One region of the Diaphorobacter limosus genome, then DNA from elsewhere that is predicted to be linked to it. Evidence: predicted binding sites of a transcription regulator. Region 1 holds the regulator's gene; the other holds the start of a gene.
What was found. Region 1 encodes sigma-54, which starts transcription at its own class of promoters, with help from an activator protein. Its sites were predicted from a motif close to TGGCANGNAANCTGCTTT; they were not measured.
Positions count from the first base shown of each region.

Region 1 (4,012 bases):
CACGCAGCAGAACGCCGCCCTGGTGGAGCAGGCCAGCGCCGCCGCCCAGTCGCTGCAGCAGCAGGCCCATGAACTGGCCGAAGTGGTGGCGGCCTTCAGGCTCCCGCAGGGGACGGCCGCGCAAAAGTTGCTGGCCTGACGCTGAAATTTGTCAGATTTCTTTACATCACTCGCGGGGCAATCGAGACCAAGTCATAAAAATCAACAGCTTGGGGTGCTGGCACATGATATGCATGGGTGTTTCACGTCTTACAACTGACGGGAGATGCCACCATGCAAATGACCACTGTTGTGACCGCCCTTGCGGGGGCATTGTTGGCGGGTGCCGTTGGCAACGCCCAGGCGGATGTGGTTGATTTTCAGGACGTGCCTTCGGGCAGCTCCCCCTGTTATGTCGATTTCACCGCCACCTCACTGCAAAGCCGGGGCTATACCTTCACCGGCAACCCCGCAGACCCCTATTTGTATGTCTGCGAATCAGGGGTTGTGCAAAACAATCCATCGGCAGCCCTGGTCAACGCGAATCTCCGATCCGTCGTGACCATGACCAATAGCAGCGGGGCTGCGTTTTCCCTGGAGTCATTTTTTGCGGGTGGCAGAACGGAAGATTTTGACCCGTCGCTGCCCGTGAGCTTGTACAGCGTCGCCACCAGCATCGACATCCTTGGGCACCTCATGGGCGGCGGCACGGTGTTTACCAGTATCACGTTGGACAGCCAGGCCCCCTATGACTGGACGCAGTTCTTCCTGCCGTCATCGTTCACCAACCTGAGTTCGGTGGTGTTCACTGCACAAGGCAACGGTGAGACGCCGGAATTCGTGATCGACGATATCGTGGTCACGTTGCCCCACCAGTCCATTCCCGAGCCGGCATCCCTCGCCTTGCTCGGCGCCGCGCTGGCTGGTATTGGCCTGTTGGGGCGAAAGAAAACCTGACGCGCGTCAGCGTGTCGCCACGGCCTCCAGGGCCTTGCGCACGACATCCGGAATGGGCGCCGGCTTGCGTGCCACGCGGTCGATGAGGACCACGCCGGTCTTGCCGCGAGCCACCTCTCGGCCCGAGGAGACCTCTGTCATGCAGAACACCAGGTCACAGCCGTAGCGGTTGAAGTCCCTCGGCGTCATCTGCACGCGCAGCGTCTCGCCGTGAAAGGCCTCGGACTTGTATTGCGCCAGCATGTCGCCGACCACGATGGCCAGGCCCGCCACATCACCCTCGGTGTAGCCGAGCGACTGGAAGAAGCGCATGCGCGCCTCGGACACCAGGCTCAGCAGCTGGGCGTTGTCCAGATGGCCGCCGTAGTTGACGTGGCTGATATAGACCTGCAACTCGGTGGTGAAGCCGAAGCGTTCGGGCAGGTCGAAGAGGATGCGGGCCATGGGAATCTATGCCTTGTGTCTATAGCGCCTTGCGCAGATTGGCCGGCGCGATCTTCAGCGCCTCGCGGTACTTGGCCACGGTGCGACGCGCGCACTCTATGCCCTGCTCCTTGAGCATCTCCGCGATCTGGTTGTCCGACAACGGTTTCTTCACATCCTCGGCGGCGACGAACTGCTTGATCAGCGCGCGCACCGCGGTGCTCGACGCGTTGCCGCCGGTCTCGGTGCCCAGGCCGGAGCCAAAGAAGTACTTCAACTCGAACGTACCCTGCGGCGTGGCCATGTACTTGGCACTGGTCACGCGGCTGATGGTGGACTCGTGCAGGCCCAGCTCGTCGGCGATCTCGCGCAGCACCAGCGGCCGCATGGCCAGCTCGCCATGCACGAAAAAGCTCTTTTGCCGCTCGACGATGGCGCGCGATACACGCAAGATAGTGTCAAATCGCTGCTGTATGTTCTTGATGAACCAGCGTGCCTCCTGCAGCCGGGACTGCAGCGCCTGGTGCCCGTCGCCGCCGCGCGCACCACGCAGGGCGCTGGCATAGATCTCGTGCACGCGCAGGCGCGGCATGACGTCGGGGTTGAGCTGCACGCTGAAGTCCTGCTGCGCGCCGCGTCCGGTTTTTTTCACGATGACATCGGGCGCGATGACGTTGCGCTCCACGTCGGCAAAGCGCCGGCCCGGGCGCGGCTCCAGGCGCGCGATCAGCGCCATGGCGGCACGCGTGTCGTCGTCGCTGCTGCCTGTGGCCTGGGCCAGGCGGCGCAGGTCGCGCCGCGCCAGCAGATCCAGCGGCTGGCTGCAGATGGCGAGCGCGGTCTGAATCACCGCCGGGTCGCCCTCTTCGTCGCGGTTCATGGCGTGCAGCTGTAGCGTCAGGCATTCGGCCAGGTCGCGCGCGCCCACGCCGGTCGGCTCCAGGTTTTGCAGCAGGCGCAGGGCCACAGTGAAGCGGTGCACCAGCTCTTCGAGCTGCTCGGGGTCGTCGGCCCCCGCCAGGCTGGCCGCCAGGGATTCCAGCGGCTCGTCCAGGTAGCCATCGTCGTTCAGCGACTCGATGAGAAAGCGCAGCGCCGCCATGTCGACATCGGACAGGCGCAGTGACAATGCCTGGCGATGCAGGAAATCGGTCAGGGATTCGTGGCTGCGCGCCAGCTCGCTGACCTCGGTGTCGTCACCGTCATGCGCGCCGCTGGCGGGCGCGATTCCGTCGCTGCCCCATTCGCCGTCTTCCACCGCCGCATCCATGCTGCCGTCACCGTCCCAGTCACTGGGCTCGGCAACCGCTGAGGTTTCGGCATCATTTTCGGCTCCAGCGCCCTCTGCATCAGCGCTAGCAGCTTCTGAATATGTAGCATTGTCAATCGGTTGCTGCGCTTCATGGATCTCAGGCTCATGCGTCCCATCGTCGGACGCCAGCTCCAGAAACGGGTTGTCATCGAGCATCTGCTCGACTTCCTGCGCCAGCTCCAGGGTGGACAGCTGCAGCAGGCGAATCGATTGCTGCAACTGCGGCGTAAGCGCCAGATGCTGCGAAACGCGCAGTGACAGGCCGGGCTTCATGGCCGCCCTCCTTGCATCTGGATGCTGCGCCTGCTCACCACGCTCACATGCGGAAATGCTCACCCAGGTACACCCGGCGCACTTCCGCGTTGTCCACAATGTCCGACGGCGTGCCCTGGGCGAGTACATGGCCGTCGCTGATGATGAAGGCGTGGTCGCAGATGCCCAGCGTCTCGCGCACGTTGTGGTCGGTGATCAAGACGCCAATGCCGCGCTCTTTCAGGAAGCCGATGATGCGCTGGATCTCGATCACGGCAATGGGATCGATGCCGGCAAAGGGCTCGTCCAGCAGGATGAAGCGCGGCTGCGTGGCCAGCGCCCGGGCGATTTCCACGCGCCGGCGCTCGCCGCCGGACAGGGCCAGCGCCGGCGACTGGCGCAAATGCTCCACGCGCAGTTCCTGCAGCAGGCCGGTGAGCTGTGCCTCGATCTCGGCGCGCGAGAGCGGGCGCCCGGCGGCGTCGGTCTGCAGCTCCAGCACCGCGCGCACGTTGTCTTCCACGTTGAGCTTGCGAAAGATCGAGGCCTCTTGCGGCAGGTAGGACAGGCCCAGGCGCGAACGCCGGTGGATCGGCATGTTGGCCACCGACTGGCCGTCGATGCGGATGTCGCCGCCATCGCTGCGCACCAGGCCCACGATCATGTAGAACGAGGTGGTCTTGCCCGCGCCATTGGGGCCCAGCAGGCCCACCACCTCGCCCTTTTGCACTACCAGGGACACATCCTTGACCACCTTGCGGCTACCGTAGGACTTTTGCAGGTGCAAGGCCTCCAGCCGGCTCGCACCCGCAGGGGAGCTGGGCCCCACGCCCACGGCGCGCTCGTCGCTCACGGCCTGGCTCACTTGGCGCCGCCCAGGCTGGGGGCGGTGCGCAGCGCGGGCGGTTCCCCGCGCACCGGCGCCGCCGCGCCCGATGCCGGCTCCTTGGGCGCCAGCACGGCACGCACGCGCCCGCCCGGCGTGCCCGCCGGGGTGCCGGCCGGAGCCGTCTTTTGCCCATCCACCGTGAACACGTCGGTAAGGTTGTTGTAGACGATGATCGCGCCCTCCAGCTCATCGGTGAGCTG
Region 1 is NZ_CP136921.1:3,075,205-3,079,216, reverse strand. It holds gene P4826_RS14735 (methyl-accepting chemotaxis protein) at 1-139, shown strand, start outside; gene P4826_RS14730 (PEP-CTERM sorting domain-containing protein) at 274-936, shown strand; gene P4826_RS14725 (acyl-CoA thioesterase) at 943-1,380, opposite strand; gene P4826_RS14720 (RNA polymerase factor sigma-54) at 1,400-2,944, opposite strand; gene lptB (LPS export ABC transporter ATP-binding protein) at 2,988-3,776, opposite strand; gene lptA (lipopolysaccharide transport periplasmic protein LptA) at 3,785-4,012, opposite strand, start outside.

Region 2 (4,012 bases), 1.9 Mb from region 1:
AGGTGCGCTATCTGGCCTACAACGACCCGCTGACCGGCCTGCCCAACCGGCGCCTGCTGCTTGACCGCCTGCAGCAGGCGCTGGCCATCAGCGCGCGGCACCAATGGTGCGGCGCGCTGTTGATGCTGGACCTGGACAACTTCAAGCAGATCAACGAGACCCTGGGCCACGACATGGGCGACCGACTGCTGCAGGCCGTGGCCGAGCGCCTGCGCGCCTGTGTGCCGGACGACGACACGCTGGCGCGCCATGGCGGCGACGAGTTCGTGGTGGTGCTCAAGGATCTGGGCGCCACGCCGGCGGAGGCCGCAGCCAGGGCCGAGGAGGCCGCGCAGAAGATGCTGCAGGCCATGCGCGCGCCTTTCGTGATCGATGGCGGCGAGCCGCGCCACTCCACGCTGAGCGTGGGCATCGCCGTCTTCCAGGGCCAGCGCGAGTCGGCCGATGAACTGCTCAAGCGCAGCGACATGGCCATGTACGAGGCCAAGGCGGCCGGGCGCGACGCACTGCGCTTCTTCGACCCGCAGATGCAGGCCCAGATGGCCGAGCGCGTGGCGCTGGAGGCCGACATGCGCGCCGGGCTGGACAGTGGCCAGTTCGAACTGTTCTACCAGCCGAAGATGGTGCGCGGCCAGATCACGGGCGCCGAGGCGCTGCTGCGCTGGCGCCACCCTGTCAAGGGCTACGTGTCCCCGGCCGAATTCATTCCGCTGGCCGAGCAATGCGGCCTGATCCTGCGCCTGGGCCAATGGGTGTTGCGCACGGCCTGCGAGCGGCTGGCGCACTGGCAGGAGCACCCAGTGCTGGGCCAGCTGACGGTGGCGGTGAACGTCAGCCCGCGCCAGTTCTACGAGGCCGGCTTCGTACCCCAGGTGCTGGAGGCATTGGCCGGCGCCGGCGCCGATGCGCGGCGCCTGCGCCTGGAGCTCACCGAGGGCCTGCTGCTGCAGGACGTGGAGGACACCATTGCCAAGATGGTGCAGCTGCGCGGCTATGGCGTGGGCTTTTCGCTGGACGACTTTGGCACCGGCTATTCATCGCTGGCCTACCTGAAGCGCCTGCCGCTGCACGAGCTGAAGATCGACCAGAGCTTTGTGCGCGACGTGCTCACCGACCCCAACGACGCAGCCATCGCCCGCACCATCGTCGCCCTGGGCACCAGCCTGGGCCTGCAGGTGACGGCCGAAGGGGTGGAGACCGAGGCGCAGCGCCTGTTCCTGGAGCGCGCAGGCTGTCATGCCTGGCAGGGTTACTTGCTCAGCCGCCCGGTGCCGGGTCTGGCATTCGAGGACCTGGTGCTGGCACATGCAGCCGCCGTCGGCCCCCATGTCCCATAGTGCCGCCAGCGCAGAAGCCTGCGCAGTCCCGTCATGCAGGTAGTCACCACCCTGGCCCTGTTCCTGGCCACGGCGCTGGCCGAGATCCTCGGCTGCTATCTGCCCTGGCTGTGGCTGCGCCAGGGGCGCAGCGCCTGGCTGCTGCTGCCGGCCGCCGCCAGCCTGGCCCTGTTTGCCTGGCTGCTGACGTTGCACCCGGCCGCCGCCGGGCGTGTGTATGCGGCCTACGGCGGCGTCTATGTGGCCGTGGCATTGGCCTGGCTGTGGGCGGTGGATGGCATACGCCCCGGCCCCTGGGACTGGCTGGGCGTGGCCGTCACGCTGTGCGGCATGGCCATCATTGCCTTTGCGCCGCGCGGCTGACGGCAGTCACGGATGCATAATTGATAGCTGCATGCCATTGTTGTACAGGCGTTTCAGGACATTTTTGCTAAAAAAACAAAAGCGCTCGATGAGCGCTTTTTGAGGACGACAGAACTGCTTAGAGTTCTGGGTGCTCAAACCGGCTTGCGACGGCGGGCCAGCGCGGCGCCGAGCAGGCCCAGGCCCACCAGGGTGATCGAGGCAGGTTCTGGCACCTGCTTCGTCGTGCCTCCGCAGTTGAGTGTGCCCGAAATGCAGCCCGCGAATTCATGCGAGCCGCCGCCGTTGCCAACGCTTTGAAACTTCGCGTCAAAAGGGTTTTCGAATGTGATGCCATTTGTCAGAAAGTTGCCGGCGGTCGTCAGGGTCAGGACAAAGTCGGCGGCTTTCAATTGACCGAGACCCGCGTTGCCGCCGCCGGAACAGTTGTTGCCGGCATAAAGGCACAGATCCACGTTCTGGAAACCGGGGAGCGTCGTGTTGAGCTTGGTGCCCTTCCAATCACCGGTGGCCGTAGCCTTCGTGATTGAGGGGCTGACTATGTCGATGCCGATCGAAGTAAGCGTGTTTTTGCCCGGACCAGACGAGTCGTTCGCGACATGCACAGCAAAGGTGGCGCTGGTAGCCGTCCACGCAGTGAGGGTGAAGTCCACCGTGACAGACAACGTGGCGCCATCTTGGGTCGTGGAAAACAGGATCGAATTCTTTTCGTTCACATGATCGAACAACATTGCCGCGGCATGGCTGCTGGCCATGCCCGCCAAGCCACAGCACAAGACCAAGGCGCGCAGGACTGTCTTGAGTTTCATGGGGAATTCCTCCGAAGGGGGATGTTTAGTGATATGCGCAGAAAAAGCACGCATTTTTTATGCCAAGTAGGGATGTCGCTGCAATTGGAATTAGTGGGTATTAACTCGGCACAAAAACGTCGGTGATATGTAAAAAAAATCGACAGTCATGGAGAGTGAGCGCCGCAGCGGATAGACGATGCCCACCCGCGCCTGCACTGGACAGGGCCTGCCAGCTGCCTCAGGTAACATTCATGCTTTAAACCGCCGGGCCCGCCAGCGGCGCGGTGTTACAGGTAATTCGTGCGTCTCAATTCCATCAAACTCGCTGGCTTCAAGTCGTTTGCCGAGCCCACCCACTTCCAGTTGCCGGGCCAGCTCGTGGGCGTGGTGGGCCCCAACGGCTGCGGCAAGTCCAACATCATGGACGCGGTGCGCTGGGTACTGGGCGAGTCCAAGGCCAGCGAGCTGCGCGGCGAGTCCATGCAGGACGTGATCTTCAACGGCACCACGAGCCGCAAGCCCGCCAGCCGCTCCAGCGTGGAGCTGGTCTTCGACAACCACGACCACCGCGCCGGCGGGCAGTGGAACCAGTTCACCGAGATCGCCGTCAAGCGCGTGCTCACGCGCGACGGCACCAGCAGCTACTACATCAACAACCAGCCGGTGCGCCGGCGCGACGTGCAGGACGTGTTCCTGGGCACGGGCCTGGGGCCGCGCGCCTACGCCATCATCGGCCAGGGCACGATCAGCCGCATCATCGAAAGCCGGCCCGAGGAGCTGCGCCTGTTCCTCGAAGAGGCCGCGGGCGTGTCCAAGTACAAGGAACGCCGGCGCGAGACCGAGAACCGCCTGGCCGACACGCGCGAGAACCTGACACGCGTCGAAGACATCCTGCGCGAGCTGAACGCCAACCTCGAAAAGCTGGAGAAGCAGGCCGAGGTGGCGGCGCGCTACAACGCGCTGCAGGCCGACGTGACGCTCAAACAGCACCAGCTGTGGTTCCTGAAGCGCGCCGACGCTGAAGCCGAGATGGCGCGCGTGCGCACCGAGGGTCTGCAGGCCGTGAACGACCTCGAATCGCGCATGGCCGACCTGCGCCATGTGGAGGCCGACCTCGAATCCATACGCCAGGCGCATTACGAGGCCGGCGACCAGGTCAACCAGGCCCAGGGCCGGCTGTACGAGGCCACGGCCGAGGTCGGCAAGCTGGAGGCCGAGATCCGCTACGTGGTCGAGGGCCGCCAGCGCGTGGAGCAGCGCCTGCTGCAGTTGGCCGAGCAGATCCAGCAATGGTCGGCGCGCAAGGAAGAGGCCGAGGCCGAGGCCGAGCACCTGGCCGGCGCGGGCGAGAACGCCGAGGAACAGGCCGAGCTGCTGGCAGCCCAGGTCGAAGAACAGGCCATGCAGCTGCCGGATCTGGAAGACGCCCTGCGCCAGGCCCAGCAGCGCAGCGAACAGCAGCGCAGCGCCGTGGTGCAGATACAGCAGCAAATCCAGGTGCTGGCCGCCGAGCAGCGCAGC
Region 2 is NZ_CP136921.1:874,343-878,354, reverse strand. It holds gene P4826_RS04280 (bifunctional diguanylate cyclase/phosphodiesterase) at 1-1,337, shown strand, start outside; gene P4826_RS04275 (YnfA family protein) at 1,371-1,700, shown strand; gene P4826_RS04270 (cistern family PEP-CTERM protein) at 1,835-2,509, opposite strand; gene smc (chromosome segregation protein SMC) at 2,792-4,012, shown strand, end outside.
Region 2: P4826_RS04270 (cistern family PEP-CTERM protein) is a predicted target of sigma-54. The motif match lies at 2,557-2,574, and genes of this name have one in related genera.